DNA from 3 places in the Quadrisphaera sp. DSM 44207 genome. Region 3 is predicted to be linked to each of the others. Evidence: riboswitches for the same ligand, from Rfam matches in the RefSeq annotation. Region 3 holds a riboswitch; each other region holds the start of a gene.
The links. Region 3 has a riboswitch for thiamine pyrophosphate ahead of thiO (glycine oxidase ThiO). Riboswitches for the same ligand answer to the same signal wherever they lie in the genome.
Positions count from the first base shown of each region.

Region 1 (3,259 bases), on a different contig from region 3:
CCCTGCACTCGCACCATCGCGCACGTGCATCGCCTCCGTTGGCGAGCGGCCACGGTCGGTGACCGGTTGCGGGTGAGCGTTCTCCACGTCCCCCCGCGTGTCAACCCGTGCGGCGGGTGCGGGCACGATGGAGCGGTGGCTCCCGCCGACCCCGCACCCGACCCCGCACCCGACCCCGCGCCCGACCCCGCGCTGCACGCCCTGGTCAGCGAGCTGGCGGCCCAGGAGGAGCGGCTGCAGTTCGACCGCTTCGACGAGGACGACGCGTGGGCGCTCGGCTGCCGCCTCGTCGACCTCGCCCGCGAGCGGGACCTGCCCGTCGTGGTCGACGTGCGCCGCGGCGGCCAGCAGCTGTTCCACGCGGCGCTGCGCGGGACCACCCCGGACAACGACCGGTGGGTCGAGCGCAAGGTGCGGGTGGTGGAGCGCTTCGGCGCCTCCTCCTACCTCGTCGGCCGGCGCCTGGCCGCCCGCGGCGAGGTCCTGGACGCGCGCGCCGGGGTCGACCCGGCGCAGTACGCCACCCACGGGGGCGCCTTCCCGGTGCGCGTGCGCGGCGTGGGCGTCGTCGGAGCCGTCACCGTCTCGGGCCTGCCGCAGGCGCAGGACCACGCCCTCGTGGTCGAGGCGGTGCAGGCCCACCTGGACCAGCGGCGCGGCTGACGCCTGCCCCGGTCTCAGGGCACGAGCACGGCGCGGCCGACGACGCGACCGGCGCGCAGGTCCTCCAGCACGCGCGGGGCCTGCTCGAGCGGCGCGGGCGTGATCGCCGTCCGCAGCCGTCCGGTGGCTCCCAGCTCCAGCGCGCGCACCAGCTCCGCCCGCCGGTTGCCCACCGACGTCAGGATCCGCTGCTCGGGCACCACCAGGGCCAGGGGGTCCAGCGCGACGCGCTCGCCGCTGTAGCCGAGGTAGACCAGCGCGCCGCGCGTGCCGAGGCACCCCAGGGCCGCGGCCCCGCTCGCGGCGGTGCCCACGAGCTCGAAGACGACGTCCGCGCCGGCGCCGCCGGTGGCCTCGCGCACCCGGGCGGCCACGTCGTCCGCGGACGCGTCGACGAGGACGTCGGCGCCCAGGTCGCGGGCCAGGCGCAGGCGCGCGGCGCTGCGGGCGACGGCCACCACGCGCGCGCCGGCCAGCCGCAGCACCTGCACGAGCGCCAGCCCCACCCCCCCCCGGTGCCCAGCACGACCGCGGTCCGGCCCTCCTGCACGCCCGCGACGTCCACCGCGTGCAGCGCCGTGGTCGCGCTGCAGCACAGCGTCGCGGCGGTCGGCAGGTCCAGCGCGTCCGGCACGGGCACCAGCGCGGACGCCGGCACGAGCACCTGCTCGGCGAAGCCGCCGTCCGTGGCGAAGGCCAGGAAACCCAGGGGCGCGTCGCACAGGTGGTCCTCCCCCGCCCGGCACCAGCGGCACCGCCCGCACGCGTGCCGGTAGTGGACGGCGACCCGGTCGCCGAGGCCGACGCCCCGCACGCCCTCCCCCAGCCGGGCGACGGTGCCGGCCACCTCGTGGCCCAGGGTGATGGGCGTGCGGGCCGGCACCAGCACCCCGTCGAGGAAGTGCAGCTCCGTGCCGCACACCCCCGCCGCGGCGACGTCGAGGACCACCTGCCCCGGTCCGGGGCTCGGGTCCTCCACGTCCTCGACGAGGAGCGGGCGACCCGCTCCGGAGAAGCGCGCAGCGCGCACTGGTCCCTCCCTACGCCGGCACGACCCGGACAGGTTCGAACGGTCGACGGCCCCAGCCGCCCTCTCAGCCCGCTGGTGCGGGCTCCCGCGTACGGGCGCGAGGCTACGCGGCGGTGTGCCAGGGCGCCCGGCGGGTACCGCGCGGGCGTGGCAGCACAGCGCAGGGCCGGGACGTCCGTGGCCGCGTCCGTGGCGGCGTCCGGGCAGTGGAGGGACGAGGACGGCGTCCGCCAGCCGGGAGGCGAGGCGCACGCCTGGGAGCCCGGGACGAACCAGACGCTGTGCGGCCTGGCGCTCAGCCGCTCGCAGCTGGTGCGCTTCCCGCACGTACCGTTCTCCGCCGTCGCCTCCGGGGACGGCGGGGGCGGCGGGGACGGCAGGCAGGTGCAGCGGGTCTGCCCGCGCTGCTCCGCGGCCACGGGCCGGCGCCGCGCCGGCCAGCGGTCGTGGACCCGCGTCGACCCGCGCCCGTGAGCCGGCCGCGCGCGAGCGCTCAGCCCTCGCAGGCCGTCCCGTCGCCGTCGCCGTCCTGGTACCAGTCGTACTCCGGGTCGGCGCCGCGCCGGTAGGGCCCCAGTCCCGCGGCCACCACCTGCGAGCAGCTGCCGTGGCGCGGGTCGAGCCCGTCCCCCGCGGCCCCCGCGCCAGCTGCGCCGCCCGGCGTGGCAGGCGGTGCCGGGGCGCCGTCCCCGGCCGGCAGGGGCTCGTCGGGGCAGGCGGCGAGCACGCGGGCGACGGCGTCGTGCTCGGCCTGCGTCATCCACAGCCCGTGGGCGCTCTTGACGGCCACCTGCCGCGCGACGTAGGCGCAGCGGTAGCCCCGGTTCGGGGGCAGCCAGGTGGCGGCGTCGGCGTCGCCCTTGGCCTGGTTCAGCTCCCCGTCGACCGCGAGGAGGTTCAGCGGGTCGTTGGCGAAGGCGGTGCGGCGCGCGTCGTCCCAGCCCTGGGCGCCCTTCTGCCAGGCGTCGGAGAGGGCGACGACGTGGTCGACCTGCACCAGCTCGCTGGTGCCCTCGCCGCGCTGGAAGCGCACGGCCTTCGGGGTGTACGGCTCCGCCAGGTCCCCGGAGACCACGACGCAGTCGCTGCCCGGCTCGAAGACCTCCCCCGTCAGGTCGCGGGCGAGGACGTCGTTGCGGGTGTCGCACCCGTTGCGGTCCACGTCCGCCCAGGCCTGCCCGAAGCGCTCGCGCTCGTAGCCCGTGCGCGGCGCCCGGCCCTTGACCGGCACGGCCGCGAGCGCCTCGAGGGCCGACCCCGGCGCGCCGGCCGGCGCGGACGCCGGCGCCGGGCCGGGCGCGGCGAGCAGCCCGGCGCCGCACCCCGCCAGCAGCCCGGCGAGCACGGCTGGCAGCACCACGCGCAGCACCCGCTCCTCAGGACGCACCGCTCCCCCGCTCCCCCAGCCCGCACGGACACCACCGGACACCACCGGACACCACCGGCCGCCACAGGCTGTCACGCAGCGTCGTCGATGGGTCCGGCGGAGTGCTCCCCGACGCGCCGTGGCGTCGCGCGCGGGCTCCTCGGCCCTACTATCGGCCGCGGCGAGGTCCTGGAGCGAGC
Region 1 is NZ_FNKA01000001.1:35,381-38,639, forward strand. It holds gene BLS82_RS00150 (heme-degrading domain-containing protein) at 136-663, shown strand; gene BLS82_RS16155 (zinc-binding dehydrogenase) at 678-1,169, opposite strand; partial or broken gene BLS82_RS16655 (alcohol dehydrogenase catalytic domain-containing protein) at 1,355-1,693, opposite strand; TPP riboswitch at 1,700-1,783, opposite strand; gene BLS82_RS00160 (hypothetical protein) at 1,841-2,167, shown strand; gene BLS82_RS00165 (GmrSD restriction endonuclease domain-containing protein) at 2,187-3,080, opposite strand; partial or broken gene BLS82_RS16160 (CDP-glycerol glycerophosphotransferase family protein) at 3,168-3,259, shown strand, end outside.
Region 1: another riboswitch for thiamine pyrophosphate. It lies ahead of BLS82_RS16655 (alcohol dehydrogenase catalytic domain-containing protein); the one in region 3 lies ahead of thiO (glycine oxidase ThiO).

Region 2 (3,259 bases), on a different contig from region 3:
AGCGCCGTCAGCACGGCCGTGCCGTAGGCGCCGAGCGCGCTGAAGGTCTTCAGGTCCGCCTGGATCCCGGCCCCGCCGCTGGGGTCGCTGCCGGCGACGCTCAGCGCGACGGCGGTCACGGCAGCAGCCGCGCCGCGGCGGCGCGCGGGTCGGCGGCGGCGGCCACGGCGGAGACGACGCAGATCCCATCGACGCCGGTGGCGCGCACGGCGGGGGCGCGCTCGGCGTCGACGCCGCCGATGGCGACCGTGGCCACGCCGGCGCGGCGGGCGGGCGCGACGAGCGCGCGCAGCCCGTCCAGGCCCAGCGGCGCCGCGGCGTCGGGCTTGGTGGGGGTCGCCCACACCGGCCCCAGGCCCCAGTAGTCCACCGTGCCGGGCGGCAGGTCCGCCGCCGCGGCCGCCTCCGCCGCGCTGCCCACCGACAGGCCCACGAGGCGCTGCGGCCCGAGCAGGGCGCGCACCTCCTCGGCCGGCAGGTCCGACTGCCCCACGTGCACGCCGTCCGCGCCGGCCAGCACCGCGACGTCCACGGCGTCGTCGACGAGCACGGCCACGGACGGGTGGTCCGCCAGCGCGTCGCGGACGGCGCGCACGAGCGCCAGCAGGTCGCGGGCCGAGGCGCGCTTGTCGCGCACCTGCACCGCGCTCGCGCCTCCCGCGGCGGCGGCGCGGACGACGTCCGGCACCGCGCGCGGCGCGCTCAGGGCGGTGTCGGTGACCAGGTACAGCGTCGGGTCGAGCGGGCGCCGCCCGGCGGCGGCCCCCGCGGCGACGGCGCTCACCGCCCACCCGCCGGGCTCTCGTGCGCCGCCAGCTCCCCGGCCGAGAGGTCGGCGGCGGCCAGCTGCGCGCCGTCCACCGCGTCCAGCGCGTCGAGCCAGGCGGCCGCGAACGTGCCCGGGCCCCCGCACACCGCGGCGGCCCGCTCGGCGGCGAGCGCGACGTGGGCGGAGGCGGCGCTCGCCGCGACGAGGCGGTCGGGGACGATCGCGGCGTACGCGGCGACCAGGGCGCCGAGCGCGCACCCGGCGCCCGTGGTGCGGGTGAGCAGCACGTGCCCGCCGCCGACCCGGACGACGCGGCGGCCGTCGGTGAGGACGTCGACCGCGCCGCTGACGGCGACCGCCCCACCGGTGCGCCGCGCCAGCGCCGCGGCGCCCGCGAGGGCCTCCTCGGGGGAGGAGGTGCTGTCGACGCCGCGCCCGCCCGCCCCGGACCCGGCCAGGGCGAGCACCTCCGAGGCGTTGCCGCGCACCACGGCCGGGCGGTGCGCGAGCAGCTCGCCCGCCAGCTGCGTGCGCCACGGCAGCGGCCCGACGGCCACCGGGTCGAGCACCCACGGGGTGGCGTGCTCGGCGGCCGCGGCGGTGGCCAGGCGCATCGCCTCGGCGGTGCGGGCGCTGACGGTGCCGACGTTGACGAGCACGGCCGAGGCCGCGGCGGCGAAGCCCGCCGCCTCGTGCGGGTCGTCGACCATGGCGGGCGAGGCCCCGGCGGCCAGCAGCGCGTTGGCGGTCAGGGCCTGCACCACGGTGTTGGTCAGGCACTGCACGAGCGGGCCGTCGCGGCGCAGCCGCTCGCGCGCCGCGGCGACGTCGTCGCGCAGGGTGGACGGATCGCGTGGTGCCGCAATGGCGCTCATGCCGTGACATCCCTCCGCCAGCATGACCTGGACAGGTTCGACGGGTGTGATCTCAGCCCCGGGCGGGGCACCCCGTGTCACTTCGCCGCCGACCGTAGCAGCGCGCTGCCGGGGGCGCCACGGCGTCCCGGCCGCGGTGGCGGCGCGGGTGCGCCCCGTGCTCGGATGGCGCCGGGGGCACGAGCCCCGGGAGCAGGGAGGTGCGCCGTGGAGCACGTGAGGCTGGGCGGGTCCGGGCTGGAGGTCTCGCGCCTCTGCCTGGGGTGCATGAGCTACGGCGACCCCCAGCGCGGCACCCACCCGTGGACCCTGCCCGAGGAGGAGGCCCGCCCCTTCGTCCGACGGGCGCTGGAGCTGGGCGTCACGTTCTTCGACACCGCGAACGTGTACTCGGCCGGCAGCAGCGAGGAGATCCTCGGGCGGGCGCTGAAGGACTTCGCGGCCTCCCGCGAGGAGGTCGTGATCGCCACGAAGGTCCACGGGCGGATGCGGCCGGGCCCCAACGGCGCCGGGCTCTCCCGCGCGGCGATCATGACCGAGATCGACGCCAGCCTGCGCCGCCTCGGCACCGACCACGTCGACCTGTACCAGGTCCACCGCTGGGACCCGCTGACGCCGATCGAGGAGACCCTCGAGGCGCTGCACGACGTCGTCAGGGCCGGCAAGGCCCGCTACCTCGGGGCCTCCTCCATGTGGGCGTGGCAGTTCTCCAAGGCCCTGCACACCGCCGAGCTGCGCGGCTGGACCCGGTTCGTGAGCATGCAGGACCACTACAACCTGCTCCAGCGCGAGGAGGAGCGGGAGATGCTGCCGCTGTGCGCGGACCAGGGCGTCGGCGTCCTGCCCTGGAGCCCGCTCGCCCGCGGCCGCCTGACCCGCGACTGGGACGAGCGCACCGAGCGCTCGCAGACCGACGCCTTCGGGCGCGACCTCTACGACACCTCCGCCTCGGACCGCGCGATCGCCGAGCGCGTCGCGCAGGTGGCCGAGCAGCGCGGGGTGCCGCGCGCGCAGGTCGCGCTGGCGTGGGTGGCCTCGCGGCCGCAGGTCACCGCGCCGATCGTCGGCGCCACGAAGCTGCACCACCTCGAGGACGCCGTGGCGGCGCTGTCGCTGCGGCTGTCCGAGGAGGAGGTCACCCTGCTCGAGGAGCCGTACGCGCCGCACCCCGTCGCCGGGTTCTGACGCGCGAGGACGGGCGCGCGAGGATGGGCGGCGTGGACGAGGTGCGCATCCGCGAGGACGTCATCCGGCTCGGCCAGCTGCTGAAGCTGGCCGGGGCCGTCGACTCCGGCGCGGACGTCAAGCCGCTGCTGGACAGCGGCGCCGTCACCGTCAACGGCGAGGTCGAGACCCGGCGCGGGCGGCAGGTCCGCCGCGGGGACGTCGTCGCGGTGGACGGCGACCCCCGTCGCGTCGTCTGAGCGCCCCGGCCGGGGCGCTCAGAAGGTGCGGGTGAGGCCGCCGCTGATCGCGCGCAGGTCGATCTGCGCGACGGTGCCGTCGGCACCGCGGCGCTCCACGCGCGGCGGCAGGCCGGAGCCGGTGCGGGTGCCGGTGCGGCCGGTGCGGCCGGTGCGGGTGCCGCGGCGCTCCGCCGCGTCCCCGTCGGCAC
Region 2 is NZ_FNKA01000002.1:209,038-212,296, forward strand. It holds gene thiD (bifunctional hydroxymethylpyrimidine kinase/phosphomethylpyrimidine kinase) at 1-119, opposite strand, end outside; gene thiE (thiamine phosphate synthase) at 116-784, opposite strand; gene thiM (hydroxyethylthiazole kinase) at 781-1,644, opposite strand; TPP riboswitch at 1,637-1,729, opposite strand; gene BLS82_RS07110 (aldo/keto reductase) at 1,852-2,829, shown strand; gene BLS82_RS07115 (RNA-binding S4 domain-containing protein) at 2,853-3,068, shown strand; gene BLS82_RS15645 (hypothetical protein) at 3,087-3,259, opposite strand, start outside.
Region 2: another riboswitch for thiamine pyrophosphate. It lies ahead of thiM (hydroxyethylthiazole kinase); the one in region 3 lies ahead of thiO (glycine oxidase ThiO).

Region 3 (3,259 bases):
AAGAGGAACGGCTCGTACGCGGCGATGTCGAACGCGAGGGCGAGCAGCGTCGCCACCGCGCCGGTGACCACCGCGAGCACCCGGCGGTCCAGCCGGCCGGCGAGGTTCTGCGCCGAGACCGCGGTGGAGTAGACGTTGGCGAAGGCCTCGTCGACCTCGACGACGAGGAGCACGAGCACCGCCAGGAGCCCCAGGGGGACGGCGAGCAGGGCGTCGATCATGTCCAGGCCCGCCGCGCCGTAGGCGGCCAGGGCCAGGGCACCGAGGGTGAACAGCGCGACGGTCGCCCCGCCGTATCCGAGCGCCGCCCCGGTGAGCGCAGCCCTCGGCGAGCGCGCGTGGCGGGTGTAGTCGGCGACCAGGGGGAACCAGGACACCGGCAGGGCGATCACGACGTCGGCCGCCGTCCAGAAGGACGCCGCCCCGCCATCGCTCACGGGGACCAGCGGCTCGGCGAGCACCTGGGCGAAGAGGTGGAGCACCGCGGCCAGCGCCGCCCAGACCGCGTAGCGGGCGAGGACGCGCGCCGCGCCCAGGGGCCGCAGCGCCATGGCGGTGGCGAGCGCCCCGGCGCCGAGCACGAACGGCCAGCGGGGGGCGTCCAGGGCCCGCGAGGCGGCCTCGGCGATGATGACGATCTCGAACGTCGCCCAGCCGACGCACTGCACGAGGTTGAGCACCGTCGGCGCCACCGAGGCGCGCCGTCCGAACAGGCCCCGCATCAGCACCATGGTCGGCACGCCCTCGCGGGCGCCCGCGGCGGCGCCGAGGCCGAGCAGCAGGCCGCCGATGACGGCGCCGACGACGATGGCCAGCAGCGTCGCGCCCAGCGGCCGGCCGGCCAGCACCACGTAGGTCGCGGCCACGGGCAGCAGCAGGCTGGTGCCGAGGTTGCCCCACAGGCCCAGGCAGTCCCGCAGCCCCAGCGTCCTGGCCGCCGGTTCGGCGAGGGTGATCGGGGCGTCAGGTGCTGAGGACGGACGGCTGGTGACAGACGTGTTCACACGCGCTCCCTACGCCGGCATTACCCGGTCAGGTTCCAGCGGTCGGCGGCACGTCCAGCCACCCTCTCAGCCCGGTTCGTCCGAGCTCCCGCACTGCGGCGGCGACTCTACGCCACGGGGCTCAACAGTCCGCTAGGACCCGTGCTCCCGCAGCCGCCGCGCCAGCTCGGCGGCTGCCGCCGCCGGGTCGTCCGCCTCGGTGATCGCCCGGACGACGACCACGCGGCGCGCGCCGGCGTCCAGGACGGCGTCCAGCGTCGAGCCCTCGACGCCCCCGATGGCGAACCACGCGCTCCCGCCGGCGACGGCGGCGGCGTGGCGCACCAGGTCCAGGCCCGCGGCGGGCCGACCGGGCTTGGTCGGCGTCACCCAGGTCGGACCCACGCACGCGTAGTCCACGTCCGGATCGGCGAGGGCCGTGTCGAACTGCCGCGCCGAGTGCGTCGAGCGCCCGAGGAGGACGTCGGGGCCGAGGATGCGGCGCGCGGCGGCGGGCGGCAGGTCCTGCTGGCCCAGGTGGAGCACGTCCGGGCGGGCGACGGCGGCGACGTCGGCGCGGTCGTTGACGGCCACGAGCCGGCCGTGGTGGCGAGCGGCCGCGGCCACCACCTGCAGCAGCTCCAGCTCCTCGGCGGCCTCCAGGCCCTTCTCCCGCAGCTGGACGACGTCCACGCCCGCGCCCAGCACGGCGTCCAGGAACGGTTCGAGGTCGCCCTGGCGGCGGCGGGAGTCCGTGCACAGGTACAGGCGCGCGTCGGCGAGGGCGGTGCGGCGGTCGGGACCCGGCACGCGCGCCAGTGTGCCAGCAGGGCTACGGTTGAGGTCCACGGGAGCCCGGGCGCGGGCTGAGAGGGCGAGCGCACTCGCCGACCGTCGAACCTGATCCGGGTCATGCCGGCGAAGGGAGCGTCCATGGCCGGTGTCGCCTCCGCGGACGTCGTCGTGCTCGGCGGCGGCGTGATCGGCACCGCGTGCGCGTGGCGCGCCGCGCAGCGCGGCCTGCGGGTGGTCCTCGTCGACCCGGCGCCCGGCTCGGGCGCCTCGCGCGTCGCCGCCGGCATGCTCGCCCCCGTCAGCGAGCTGCACCACGGCGAGGAGGCGCTGCTGCGCCTGAGCCTGCTCGCGAGCGCCGACTACCCGCGCTACGTCGCCGACCTGCAGGCGGCCAGCGGCGCCGACCCCGGCTACCGCGCCTGCGGGACGCTCGCCGTCGCGCTGGAGGCCGACGACCGCGCTCGCCTGGCCGACGTCCGCCGCGCCCAGCAGCGGCTCGGGCTCGACGTCGAGGCCCTGAGCGGGCGCGCGTGCCGGCAGCTGGAGCCGCTGCTGGACCCCGCCGTGTGCGGGGGCGCCCTGGTGCGCGGGGACCACCAGGTCGACCCGCGGCTGCTGCTCGCCGCGCTGCAGGCGGCGGCGCGCGCGGCCGGGGTGCGCACCGTGGTGGCCGCGGGGCGGGTCGAGGTCGAGGGGGGGTGCGCGGTCGGCGTCCGGCTGGACGACGGCGCACCGGTGCGCGCGGAGCGCGTCGTGCTGGCCACCGGGGCGCGCGCCCGCGGCTCGGCGCCCGCGCACCCGCCGGTCCACCCGGTCAAGGGCCAGGTCCTGCGGCTGCGCATGCCCCCCGGCGAGCACGTGATCTCGCGCACGGTGCGCGGGCGCGTGCGTGATCGGGAGGTCTACCTCGTGCCCCGGGCGCACGGTGAGCTCGTCGTGGGCGCCACCACCGAGGAGCGCGGTTTCGACGAGACCGTCACCGCCGGGGCGGTCTACGAGCTGCTGCGCGATGCGCAGGCCCTCGTCCCGGCCGTCAGCGAGCTCGAGCTCGTCGAGGCCGCCGCCCGCTGCCGCCCGGGCTCCCCGGACAACGCCCCCATCATCGGCCCGTCGAGCGTGCCCGGGCTGGTGCTGGCGGTGGGGCACCACCGCAACGGCGTCCTGCTGTCCGGGACCACGGCGGACGCCGTCGCCGACGTCCTCACCGGCGCCGGCCTGCCGGCGCACCTGTCCGAGTTCGGCCCCGACCGGTGTGCACCGCGACCAGCGGTGCTGGAGGAGGTGGGAACGTGAGCGCCAGCACGAGGGACCCCGCGGACGCGGCCTGGAGCGTGGACGTGGTCGTCAACGGGGAGCCGATGAGCCTGCCCGTGGGGGCGACGGTCGCGGACGTCGTCGCCCGGCTGGCCCCGGACGCCGTCGGCGGTGCCCGGGGCACCGCCGTCGCGCTCGGGGACGAGGTCGTGCCCTCGGGGAGCTGG
Region 3 is NZ_FNKA01000003.1:736,647-739,905, forward strand. It holds gene BLS82_RS13860 (purine-cytosine permease family protein) at 1-1,004, opposite strand, end outside; TPP riboswitch at 995-1,106, opposite strand; gene thiE (thiamine phosphate synthase) at 1,137-1,793, opposite strand; TPP riboswitch at 1,821-1,927, shown strand; gene thiO (glycine oxidase ThiO) at 1,917-3,071, shown strand; gene thiS (sulfur carrier protein ThiS) at 3,068-3,259, shown strand, end outside.